One region of the Neorhizobium phenanthreniclasticum genome, then DNA from elsewhere that is predicted to be linked to it. Evidence: predicted binding sites of a transcription regulator. Region 1 holds the regulator's gene; each other region holds the start of a gene.

Region 1 (4,180 bases):
CTAGGTGTTGGCGCATCGAAGATGCAGTCCATCTTCCATCATGTTCTGCCCTTGGCGATGCCCGGTATCCTGACGGGGACGATCATCGGGCTGGCCCGAGCTCTCGGGGAGACTGCGCCTCTGCTGCTGATCGGCATGGTCGCCTTCGTGCGCGAATATCCCGCCGGTCCGCCGGATGGCTTCTTCGATCCGGCGTCGGCGCTTCCGGTCCAGGTCTATAACTGGACGCAGCGCGGCGACCCGGCATTCGTCGAACGTGCGTCCGGTGCCATCATCGTGCTTCTGGTATTCCTGATCCTAATGAACCTGGTCGCAATCATTCTTCGCCGCCGCTTCGAGCGCCGTTGGTAAAGGGGTGTGTAATGATGAATAATATCTCAACGACGATGACGACGACGCCGACGAAAGCTCCACTCATGAATGAACCGAAGATTTCCGCCCGTAACGTGCAGGTTTATTACGGCGAAAAGCACGCCATCAAGGATGTCAATATCGATATCCGCCCTCGGTCCGTGACAGCCTTCATCGGTCCGTCGGGCTGCGGCAAATCGACGTTCCTGCGTTGCATCAACCGGATGAATGACACGATCGCCAACTGCCGTGTCGAGGGCAACATATCGATCGACTCGGAGAACATTTACGATCCCAAGGTGGACCCGGTTCAGCTGCGCGCCAAGGTCGGCATGGTGTTCCAGAAGCCGAACCCTTTCCCGAAGTCGATCTACGAGAACGTCGCCTATGGCCCGCGCATTCATGGTCTGGCGCGAAAGAAGTCGGAGCTGGACGATATCGTGTCTTCGGCCCTGCAGAAGGCAGGACTGTGGGGCGAGGTGAAGGATCGTCTCGACAGCCCAGGTACGGGCCTTTCCGGCGGTCAGCAGCAGCGCCTGTGCATTGCGCGCGCCGTTGCCGTCAGCCCGGAAGTGATCCTGATGGACGAACCCTGTTCGGCGCTCGATCCGATCGCCACCGCCAAGGTCGAGGAGCTGATCCACGAACTGCGCGAAAACTTCACGATCGTCATCGTGACGCACTCGATGCAGCAGGCGGCCCGCGTATCGCAACGCACTGCCATGTTCCATCTCGGAAACCTGGTTGAGGAGAACGATACCGACAAGATGTTCACCAATCCGGATGACCAGCGTACGCAGGACTACATCATGGGCCGCTTCGGCTGATCGCCGGTTGCGGGCCCTTTCTGACAATCTGAGGATAAGACCATGTCTTCGACACATATCCTGTCTGCCTATGACGACGAACTGAAATATCTGAGCCGCCGGATTTCGGAGATGGGCGGGCTTGCGGAGCAGATGTGCGCGGATGCAGTGCGGGCACTGGTCAATTCCGATGCCGCCCTTGCCCAGAAGGTGATCTCCGACGACGTGATCCTCGACCATGCCGAGCGCGATATCGGCGACAAGGCGATCGTGACGATCGCCCGCCGCCAGCCGGTTGCGGGCGACCTGCGCGACATCGTCGGATCGCTGCGCATCGCCTCCGATCTGGAGCGGGTCGGCGACCTCGGCAAGAACACTGCCAAGCGGGTGATCGCGGTGCAGGGCACCGGTGTGCCGCGCAAGCTCGCGCGCGGCATCGAGCACCTGTCGGACCTGGCGCTGACGCAGCTGAAGGAAGTGCTGGACGTCTATTCTAGCCGTTCGGCCGAGAAGGCGGAGGCGATCCGCATCCGCGACGAGGAAATCGACGCGATGTACACGTCCCTGTTCCGCGAGCTTTTGACCTACATGATGGAAGATCCGCGCAACATCACCACCTGCACGCATCTTCTGTTCTGTGCCAAGAACATCGAGCGTATCGGCGACCACGCCACCAACATCGCCGAGACGATCTACTACATGACGACCGGCGCCCAGCCGGAAGGCGAGCGTCCGAAGGACGATACGTCGAACACGCTCGGCGCGATCACGGAATAATGGCGCCGAATGACGATGGAATGGTGACGGAGCTAAGACGGAATGCAGCCGAAGATCGCGGTCGTGGAGGATGAGGAGGCGCTGAGCGTGCTTCTTCGCTACAACCTTGAAGCGGAAGGTTATGAGGTGGAGACGATTCTGCGCGGGGATGAAGCCGAGATCAGGCTTCAGGAACGCACGCCGGATCTTCTGATCCTCGACTGGATGTTGCCCGGTGTTTCCGGCATCGAACTCTGCCGGCGGCTGAGGATGCGGCCGGAGACGGAGCGACTGCCGATCATCATGCTGACGGCGCGCGGCGAGGAGAGCGAACGGGTCCGCGGGCTTGCGACCGGCGCCGATGACTATGTCGTAAAGCCGTTCTCGACGCCGGAACTGATGGCGCGAGTGAAGGCGATGCTGCGGCGCGCGCGTCCGGAAGTGCTGTCGAGCGTCCTGCGCTGCGGCGACATCGAGCTGGACCGGGAGACGCACAGGGTGCATCGCAAGAGCCGCGAAGTGCGGCTCGGCCCGACGGAGTTCCGGCTTCTGGAATTCCTGATGGCCGCGCCCGGCCGGGTCTTCTCGCGCTCGCAGCTTCTCGACGGGGTGTGGGGCCACGACATCTATGTGGACGAGCGCACCGTCGACGTGCATGTCGGACGCCTCAGGAAGGCGCTCAACTTCTCCAACATGCAGGATGTCATCCGCACCGTCCGCGGCGCCGGATACTCGATGGAAGGACACTAGGGAGAGCACCGCGATGGGAGCGCGAGTTGTCGTGGTGATCGATGGCGATGAAACGCTGCGCGAAGTGCTGCGGTTCTCCCTTGTCGATGAAGGTTTCGACGTGACGCTGCTTTCGGCGGGCTCCGAGCTGATGGAGCGGTTGGTTTCGAGCCTTCCCGATGTACTGGTGCTGAGTTCGTCCCTTCCGGGGCTGAATGGCATCGAGATCTGCCGAAGACTTCGTACCGAACCAGCAACGATGCGGGTGCCCGTGGTCCTGCTTGTTCCGGCGGAAAGCGAGAGCGACAGGCTGACGGGTCTCGCTGCCGGCGCGGATGACTGCCTCGTAGAGCCATTCCCCTCCGTCGAGCTTGCCATAAGGGTGAAGAACCTTCTTCGCCGCATGCATCCGAATCTTCTGAGCCATATGATCAGGGTCGGAGACCTGACCCTCGACCGCGAAGCACACAGGGTCCACAGGCAGAAGAAGGAAGTCAGGCTCGGCCCCACCGAGTTCCGGCTTCTCGAGTTCCTGATGCGGTATCCGGGACGGGTCTATTCGCGGACGGAGCTGAAAAGGTCGCTCTGGGGTGATGGTGCAACCGTGGACGAGCGCGCCGTCGACGTGCACATCGGTCGCCTCCGGAAGGGCATCAGCCTGGGCAAGGCTGACCAGGTGATCCGGACCGTCCGCGGAGCGGGCTACGCCCTCGGCGACGTCTGAATTTTCTCGCGATCGTTGGAAGGCCTATGCTGCTTTTCTTTAGGGCTTCGCCGAGGGGCCTGCATCTCCTGTTTGTCGTGTCTTGTCAGGCCTGCGAACCACCGAAAGGTCCAGCTGCTGGTCTTGTTGCTCTGTAGCGGGCGAAGGCGATCGCTCCGAACAGGCCGACGGCCGCCGCGCCTCCCAGAATGCTGATCGATACTGCCTGGCCGACCCCCCAAGTTCCCAGCATGACAGCGAACGCAAAGGGGGCAAGTGCTGAGGAAAACTGGCGTGCGGCGGTCACCCAGCCGAGCCGTGCGCCATAACCGTGCCTTCCGAAAAGCTCCAGTGGAAGCGTTCCCCCGACGATGCTTGCGAGCCCCGATCCCAGACCGAACAGGATCGCGAATGCGATGAGACCGGGGAGCCACGGACTTGTCGCCATCAGGACGATAAGGGCGACGGCGAGCAATCCCGCGGAGATCACGGCGAGCACCGTCTGTGACAAGCGCCCTCCGAAGATCATGTTCAGGAGGCGGCTGGCGACCTGCGAGGGACCGAAGAGGGTGGAGACCATGAGGCCTGCCGTGCCAAGCCCAAGTGCTGTCAGCAGCGGAACCATGTGGACCAGCACGGAGGCCAGCACGAATCCTTCCAGGGCAAAGCCCGCAAGCATCAGAATAAAGACGCCACTGAACGCGGGGCCGGCTTCAGGCTGAACGGCCATCGCTCCGGATTGATTTACTGATGCCCGTGGTTCGGGCACGTCGCGGGGCAGTCTCCCGACCCACCAATGGATCGGAAGGCACACGGCGATATTCAGGATCGCGAA
Region 2 (4,180 bases), on a different contig from region 1:
CGAAACGACGCAGGCGGCTTCCGTCCAGTGGCCGGAATTGTGGACACGCGGGGCGATCTCGTTGGCGATCAAGGTCCCATCCGCCATCACGAAGAACTCGATGCCGATGACGCCGACATAGTCGAGCGCGGCAAGCAGTTTCTTCGCCGATTCGCGGGCGACTTGCGCCGTCGCATCGGAGATGCGTGCGGGGAGGGTGGAGGTATGCAGGATACCGTGTCGGTGGACGTTTTCGGCCGGATCGTAGCAGGCGGTGGCGCCATCCTTGCCGCGGGCGGCGATGATCGACACCTCGCGCTCGAACGGCACGAAGCTTTCGAGAATGAGCGGCACGCCGCCCAGGTCGTCATATGCGCCGGCCGGGCTATCCGCAGCCGAGCGGAAGACGCGCTGGCCCTTGCCGTCGTAGCCGAGCCGGCGGGTCTTCAAGACGCCCTTGCCGCCGAAATCCGCGAGCGCCTTTTCGAGGTCGGCCTGGCTGTCGACGGCGTGGAACCTTGCAGTCTCGATGCCACAGGAATTGAGGAAGCTCTTTTCGGTGAGGCGGTCCTGCGCAACCTCCAGCGCCGTGGCCGGCGGATGGACAGGCACCGCAAGCTGCAGCGTTTCGGCAGCCAGAACCGGAACGTTCTCGAATTCATAGGTGACGATGTCGCAGCGGCTGGCGAGCTCGGCAAGCGCTGCCGGATCATCGTAAGCTGCAGTGATCTGGGCACTCGCCACCTGCGCCGCCGGACAGTCGGCCTGCGGCTCCAGGATGATCGTGCGGAAGTTGAGCCGCGCTGCGGCAATGGCCAGCATGCGGCCGAGCTGTCCGCCGCCGATGATGCCGATCGTGTGGACCGTCATGGAACCTCGTCTATCGGGTAATCTGCAACGGCCGCCGCCTGGCGGGCGCGCCATTCGTCGAGACGGTCGGCGACCTCGTCGTCATTGAGTGCCAGGACCGCTGCAGCAAGCAGTGCGGCATTGATCGCTCCGGCCTTGCCGATCGCCAACGTCCCGACCGGGATGCCCGCGGGCATCTGCACGATCGAGAGCAGGCTGTCCTGGCCCGACAGCGCCTTGGACTGCACCGGCACGCCGAAGACCGGCAGCGGCGTCATGGCGGCGGTCATGCCGGGGAGATGGGCTGCACCGCCGGCGCCGGCGATGATGACCTGAAAACCCTCGGCGCGAGCGGTCTTGGCGAACTCCATCATCCGTTCGGGTGTCCGATGCGCGGAAATGATCCGGGCCTCATAACCGATGTCGAGCGCCTCCAGCGTATCGGCGGCGTTCTTCATGGTCTCCCAGTCGGACTGGCTTCCCATGATGATGGCGACGGGTGGTCTTTCTGCCAGCATGATGCCTCCCTCAAGCAATGATGTCGGGGATGATCTGGTCTTCAAGCTGGCTCATCTTGTCCTTGATCGCCAGCTTCTTCTTCTTCATGCGCTGAATTCGGAGCGCGTCACAGCCGACCTCGATCATGGCGTTGATGGCAGCGTCGTAATCTTCGTGCTCCTGACGGAGTTTCGCGAGCGCCAGCCGGATATCCGCCTGTTCCTGATCAGCCATTTTCGGTCCCCATTTTCATATCCGGCATTTTGTGGTCGCCAGCAATGTCCGCAAGCCTCTACCACCAAACCGCGTTAACTGGAAGTTAGCCGCCGTCACGAATTTGCCTTGTTCAAACCACGATTTCTCCTTCGACAAATGGGGTCGATCGTGTCACACTTCCGTCGTAAACCTGAAGCCTCGGCCAAGGGTGAAGCCGGGGCAGGTGACCAAGGAAGGAACATGCCACATGACCGTCCAGGCTCATATCGCATCGCTTGAAAAGAAGCACGGCGCTCTGGAGGAGGAACTCCAAAACATTCTGGCGTCCCCCTCTTCCGATGATCGTCAAATTGCTGACATCAAGCGGCGCAAGCTGCGCATTAAAGACGAAATGCAACGGCTCAAAGCCTCTACGCGTCACTAATCTTTCAATGGGAGAACTGGCCGCTGCCTCGCGTTAGGATCAAATAAGAGGCATCTCAGGAAGCGGCAAAACAATCCAGACAGTATGAAAATGAAGTTCTGGTCGTGGCCGACGACCCTAAAACAGGTGACTTGCAAATCTTAGGTCACGACCAGAACTGATCCAGCCACAGATTGAGCCTGTCGAAACCCTTGCTGTTGACGGCATAGATGCGCCGCGTGCCTTCTGCCGTGACGCTGACAAGATTGCTGTCGAGCAGGGCTTTCAGATGCTGCGACACTGCAGGCCGGCTGATCGGCAGGCCCTGTGCCAGTTCGTTGACCGTTTTCGGCGAACGCCGCAATTCCTCCAGCAGATACCGCCGGTTCGGGTCAGCTATGGCTGCAAAAGGGTCAACTGTTGTTGTCATATGTCAAACTTACGGTAAACGCATGGTAACGGCAAGATTTATTGTGCGTTGCAGCAATAAATGACACTATATGCTGCGTTGCTTATTTAGTGATGTTGTGCTCGCGCTTACAGCGGCAGGCCGTCCCAGAGCAGTTTCAATCCGGCGAGAAAGGCCAGGCCATAGGTCATGGGATAGAAGATCTCGGCCTTCAGATGCTTGACGACCGCCGCACCTGCTATGGTCGCCAGCAGCGCTATGGGCAGAAGCGTCGCGGAGATCGTCAGGTTTTCCCTGTCCAGTGCCCCGAGGAAGAAATAGGGAATGACCTTCACGGCATTGACGATCGCGAAGAAACGGATGCTGGCGCCGGTGTAGGATTTCGGGTCCAGCCCCATCGGCAGGACATAGATCTGGAAAGGCGGGCCGCCGGCATGGGCGACGAAACTCGCATAACCGGAAAGCGCTCCCCAGAAGGTGGCGGCAACCGGACGGTGCGGCAGCGGCGCTGCGGGCCTGTTCGAGTGCGGGCCGTAGACCTGCCAGAAATAACGGACCGTGAAGAGGATGGTCGCCACGGCGATGACAAGACGAAGCGCGTCGTCCGATACATATGTGGAAGTCGCCCAGCCGAGCGCAATACCGATGATGCCGCCCGGCAGGATCATCAAGAGTGTCTTGGGATCGTTGTAGTTCCGCCAGGACCACAAGGCCACGATGTCCATGAGGATCAGGATCGGCAGGAAGATCGCCGCCGCCTTGACCGGGTCCACCGCCATGGACATGAGCGGTACGCCCATGAGGCCGATCGCGCCGCCGATCCCCCCTTTCGAGAGACCGACGAGCATGACTGCAGGAATGGCGGCTGCGAAAAAGGCGAGGGTCAGCGTATCAGGCATTCGTTCCGAGGCGGGGCGGTTGATCCTTCAATCGGTCCGGTCTATCGAATTTACGGACAGAAAACGAGTGCGGATTTGCGATTGGCGCCATCCGCCGAATGGAAAAAAAACATGACCGGATCGGAAGATCGCTGCCGCCTTGTGCTTATTGTACCGGACTATGATGATGCCGCCCGTCAGGCGAAGGAGCTTGAAGAGGCGCTTTCGGGCGGCGACGTCGCCTCGGTGATCCTGCCGCAATACGGCCTCGACGATCAGGCTTTCCAGAAGCGTGCCGAGACATTGGTGCCGATCATCCAGGCGGCTGGCGCGGCGGCCTTGATCGCCGGCGACAGTCGCGTAGCCGGCCGGGTCAAGGCCGACGGCTTGCACATGGCCGGCTCCCCCGCCGAGCTTGAGGAGGCGATCGAGAAATTCGTGCCGAAGCTCATCGTCGGCGCCGGCGGGGCGGCGGATCGCCATCAGGCGCTGGAGATCGGCGAATTGCGTCCCGACTACATCTTCTTCGGCAAGCTTGACGGCGACATCAAACCGGAGGCGCATCCCAAGAACCTTGCGCTTGGCGAATGGTGGGCCTCGATGGTGGAAATCCCCTGCATTGTCGTGGGCGGCAACGATCCCGCGTCGGCGCTTGCGGTCGCCGAGACCGGCGCTGAATTCGTGGCGCTCCGCGCTGCAGTCTTTGACAATCCCAGGGGCGCCGGAGCGGTGGTCGCCGAAGTCAACGCGACCCTGGACGAAAAAGCGCCACGGTTTGAGGCTTGATGAGGCCCATGCCGTCGAACCGAACTTACCGCGCGATTCTGAATGGACTGCTGGCGAGCCTTCTCGCCTCGGCGGTTTTGCCCTCCGTTGCCTTCGCACAGGTAGACACCAGGGCCGTCACACGTCCCGTCGAGCCGGATACCCAGCAGATGAAGAAGGACC
Region 3 (4,180 bases), on a different contig from region 1:
GGCATCATTTCCCGCGTCGCTGCTGGCCTATGCCGGGGTCGACCTCTCCGGTATTCCATGGAAAACCAGACTGCCCGGATTTCGCCGGCATGTCATAGAAAGGTCCAGGGAAGTCGAGGCGAGCCTGTTGTGGGTACGGCCGGGCCGGGCACTTCCCCGTCATGGTCATCGGGGTCTGGAATTGACTTTGGTTCTGGAGGGTGAATTTCACGATCATCGCGGCAATTTCGGGCGGGGGGACATCTCGATCGCCGATGAAACGCTCGACCACCGGCCGGTTGCGGGAGAGCAGGGGCCGTGCATTTGCTTTACTGTCCTGTTCGCCCCGATCGTGCTCTCCGGTTCTCCATGGAGGCTCGTGGGTGACATCCTCGGCATCTGAACGGATAAGAAAAGGCCGGCGATGAGCCGGCCCAGGTTTAACCGTTCGCGTCTTCAGTTCAGATGCAGCTGAGCTTCGCTTACAGCCTGCTCGAACTGCTGGCGCGCCTCCTCCGGCGACCTGCGCCCGTCGAGGGCCGCGCGGCAAACGCTGCGTGCCTTGACGAACTGCGGTCCACGCATGTCCGGCCAGCGATCGGTCAGGAGGGCCAGCGCCTCGAACGGGCTATGGACGTCCTCCGTGCCGAGATGGCCGAATGCGACGCGAACAGGTTTCTGCCAGCTGGTTTGCATCTTTTCCTCCTCCCAGGATACCAACCGTGTCAAACGGTGAAGACGGCAAATGGTTCCCTTCCGATGAAAAGAATTTGGCTGATAGCACGCCGCAGCCGTCTCATTGGAAAAGACCGGCAATCCAGTAGAACAGTGCGGAGACGAGCGCCGCTGCCGGCAGCGTGACAAACCAGGCGAAGACGATATTGCCGGCAATGCCCCAGCGAACGGCCGAAAGGCGTCTGGCGGAGCCGACCCCGATGATCGCGCCGGTGATCGTGTGTGTCGTCGAAACCGGAATGCCGAGCCAAGTCGCGCCGAAAAGCGTCAACGCGCCGCCGGTTTCGGCGCAGAAGCCCTGCATCGGATTGAGCCTGGTGATCTTCGATCCCATGGTGTGGACGATACGCCAGCCGCCGAACAGCGTGCCGAGCGCCATGGCAGCCTGGCAGCTGATGACCACCCAGAAGGGCACATGAAACTCGCCGCCGAGATATCCCTGCGAATAGAGAAGCACCGCGATGATGCCCATGGTCTTCTGAGCGTCGTTGCCGCCGTGGCCGAGCGAATAGAGCGAGGCGGAAACGAATTGCAGCATACGGAAGGTGCTGTCGACCGCAAACGGCGTCTGGCGCACGAAGAGCCAGGAGACGATCAGCACCAGGACGAGCGCCAGGAAAAAGCCGATCGCGGGCGACATGAAGATCGCGCCAATCGTCTTGGTGAGCCCGCTCCAGACGATCGAACTGAGGCCCACCTTGGCGAGGCCGGCGCCGACGAGCCCGCCGATCAGTGCATGCGACGAGCTGGACGGGATGCCGAAGGCCCAGGTGACGATGTTCCAGATGATCGCGCCCATCAGCGCGGCGAATATCACCTGCGGCGAAACGATCTGCGGGTCGATGATGCCGGTGCCGAGCGTTTCCGCCACATGCAGGCCGAAGAACAGGAAGGCGATGAAATTGAAGAAGGCCGCCCAGAAGACCGCATATTGCGGCCTCAGCACGCGGGTGGAGACGATGGTTGCGATGGAGTTGGCCGCATCATGGAGCCCGTTCAGGAAGTCGAAGAAAAGCGCGACACCGACGAGGCCTGCAAGAAGAGGAAAGGCTAGGGCGGCATCCATCAGATATTCTCGATCACGATGCCGCTGATCTCGTTGGCGACATCTTCGAACCGATCGAGCACCTTTTCGAGTTCACCGTAGATTTCGCTGCCGATGATGAAGCCCATGGCATTGCCGGCCCCATGACGACGGAAGAGATCCCTGAGGCCCTGGTCGTGCAGGTCGTCCGACCGGCCTTCGACACGGGTGATTTCCTCGGCGATCGCGCCGAGCCGCGGCGCATTGGCACCGATCCTCTTGAGCAGCGGCACCCCTTCGGCGATCAGATGTGCGGCCTTGACGATTTCGCCGCCCATCTGCTGCATCAACGGATCGAAACTCGTCTGCTCGAAGAGCCGGATCGTCTTGACCGTCTTGTGCATCATGTCGATCGCATCGTCCATCGACTGGATCAGGTCCTTGATGTCGCCGCGATCGAAGGGTGTGATGAAACTGCGGCGCACGGCCTGCAGCACCTCCCGGGTGATGTCGTCGGCTTCCTCCTCCAGCGCTACGATGCGCGCGCAGTTGCCTTCGATATCGTTGCCGGTGAGCAGGGCGTTCAGGGATTCCGCCGCGCCGACGACGGTGCGTGAATGCTGCTCGAAAAGATCGAAGAAGGCATCCTCACGGGGAAGCAGTTTTCTGAAAAGGCCGAGCATCCAAGGTTTCCTTGCGTATTTCTGGCTGTCATAAATGTGTCATAAATCGTGGAGGGCGAGACTGGAAACCGCGAGAAAGGATTTTCTGTGGAAGAAAAGTTCGGTTTCGTAAGTCGGCTAATTATTTGCTTTGGCGATGGAATCGGTGAAGGCTGCGCTGGACTTGCCTTTGCGCGCCGGTCGCAGCCGTGGCCGGCCGTTCGTCGCCGGCAGATTGAGGGAGCAGGATGTCGAACCGATTTCTGATTGAGGGGCCGGGGGATGCGCGCTTCACCATCCTTCTCGCGCACGGCGCCGGCGCGCCGATGGATTCGGCGTCGATGACGGCTGCCGCAAAAGCGCTGTCGGAGAAGGGGTTTCGCGTGGCGCGCTTCGAATTCGGCTATATGGCGTCACGCCGTATATCGGGTGAACGCAAGCCGCCACCCAGGGCAGAGACCCTCAACCCGGAATACAGGGCTGCCGTCGCCGAGCTCGACACCAGGGGGACGCTGATCATCGGTGGCAAATCCATGGGCGGACGGGTGGCGAGCATGATCGCCGACGAGCTTCATGCGGAAGGGAAGATCGCCGGTCTTCTCTGCCTCGGTTACCCGTTTCACCCTCCGGCCAAACCAGAGCAGCGTCGCACGCAGCATCTTAAAGCGCTGAACACCCCGGCGCTGATCTGCCAGGGAACCCGTGACGAATTCGGCACGCGAGAAGAGGTCTCGGGTTACGAGCTCTCCGACAGGATCGAGATCCTCTGGCTGGAAGATGGTGATCATGATTTGAAGCCGCGCAAGAAGATTTCCGGCTTCTCCGTCGCCGAACACCTGGCGACCATGGCGGAAGCGGTACGTGCCTGGACTGACGGGCTGACGTTCTGAGCGGAAGCCCCCACATCCCCGAGAGGAGATGCATGGCGCCGCATGTCGCACCGGCATCCGTGAAACTCCTATAGGATTCCTATTTCTCTCCTCGCGGGTTCCTCTCGAACCTTTATGCAACTCGGAGCCATATTTCTTCCAGTTTCGAGGCTGGACGCCCCGTGTTCGCGTCCGGCCCCGGCGAATCTCGACAACACGAGAATGCGAGGAAGACCCAAATGGTGTTCGATTATGGCCTCAGCGCCGCAGTGCTTATCTTCGTCAGTGCTTATCTGATCTATGCCCTGCTTCGACCGGAGCGCTTTTGATCGGCGGGCGGCAGGCAATGCCGGTGGCGTCGGGCGCGTACGGGATATGAACGGCTGGCTCCGCATCCTGCGCAGATGTGTCGGTCCCCACCTCGGCACTCCGAAGGCCGGGACGCATCTTTGCGCCTCGGACGTCATACTCGGCATGACGTTTCTGCTGCTGGCCGCCGTGCTGCTTGTCTCGCTTCTTTCCCATTTCTTCGCATCCGCTTGAGCGGTGCGGAACGCGCAATCAGAATATCAAGCTGGAGCCTCTTATGAGCCAGGACAGATCAGCGAGCATCATGGATGCCCGCATCCTCGTTCCCGCGATCGGGAACGCCTTCAAGAAACTCAATCCCCGTTCTCTGGCCAAGAACCCGGTCATGTTCGTCGTTGCCACGGTTTCGGTGCTGACGACAGTCCTGTTCGTCAAGGATGCGGCGGCGGGAGCAGGCAATCTCGGTTTTTCCTTCCAGATCATCCTCTGGCTCTGGTTCACGATCCTGTTCGCGAATTTCGCGGAGGCCGTTGCGGAAGGCCGCGGCAAGGCACAGGCCGACTCGCTTCGGCGCTCGCGCACCGAGACGCAGGCCAAGCTGC

The links. Region 1 encodes PhoB, which activates phosphate uptake and scavenging genes when phosphate is short. Its sites were predicted from a motif close to TGTCATNNANCTGTCAT; they were not measured.
Region 2: a site for PhoB is predicted at 1,712-1,728, ahead of ABK249_RS05735 (YdcH family protein). Genes of this name have one in related genera too.
Region 3: a site for PhoB is predicted at 2,448-2,464, ahead of ABK249_RS31095 (DUF47 domain-containing protein). Genes of this name have one in related genera too.

The regions. Positions count from the first base shown of each region.
Region 1 is NZ_JBEAAL010000009.1:34,515-38,694, reverse strand. Features, by position in the region: gene pstA (phosphate ABC transporter permease PstA) at 1-351, shown strand, start outside; gene pstB (phosphate ABC transporter ATP-binding protein PstB) at 387-1,178, shown strand; gene phoU (phosphate signaling complex protein PhoU) at 1,221-1,934, shown strand; gene phoB (phosphate regulon transcriptional regulator PhoB) at 1,977-2,663, shown strand; gene ABK249_RS14405 (winged helix-turn-helix domain-containing protein) at 2,677-3,366, shown strand; gene arsK (arsenite efflux MFS transporter ArsK) at 3,452-4,180, opposite strand, start outside.
Region 2 is NZ_JBEAAL010000002.1:321,627-325,806, reverse strand. Features, by position in the region: gene ABK249_RS05750 (5-(carboxyamino)imidazole ribonucleotide synthase) at 1-849, opposite strand, end outside; gene purE (5-(carboxyamino)imidazole ribonucleotide mutase) at 846-1,343, opposite strand; gene ABK249_RS05740 (YdcH family protein) at 1,357-1,560, opposite strand; gene ABK249_RS05735 (YdcH family protein) at 1,790-1,966, shown strand; gene ABK249_RS05730 (ArsR/SmtB family transcription factor) at 2,112-2,375, opposite strand; gene ABK249_RS05725 (sulfite exporter TauE/SafE family protein) at 2,483-3,253, opposite strand; gene ABK249_RS05720 (thiamine phosphate synthase) at 3,365-4,018, shown strand; gene ABK249_RS05715 (tetratricopeptide repeat protein) at 4,018-4,180, shown strand, end outside.
Region 3 is NZ_JBEAAL010000042.1:298-4,477, reverse strand. Features, by position in the region: gene ABK249_RS31110 (cupin domain-containing protein) at 1-382, shown strand, start outside; gene ABK249_RS31105 (DUF982 domain-containing protein) at 436-675, opposite strand; gene ABK249_RS31100 (inorganic phosphate transporter) at 776-1,780, opposite strand; gene ABK249_RS31095 (DUF47 domain-containing protein) at 1,780-2,421, opposite strand; gene ABK249_RS31090 (alpha/beta hydrolase family protein) at 2,649-3,290, shown strand; gene kdpF (K(+)-transporting ATPase subunit F) at 3,509-3,598, shown strand; gene ABK249_RS31080 (hypothetical protein) at 3,645-3,812, shown strand; partial or broken gene ABK249_RS31075 (P-type ATPase actuator domain-containing protein) at 3,856-4,180, shown strand, end outside.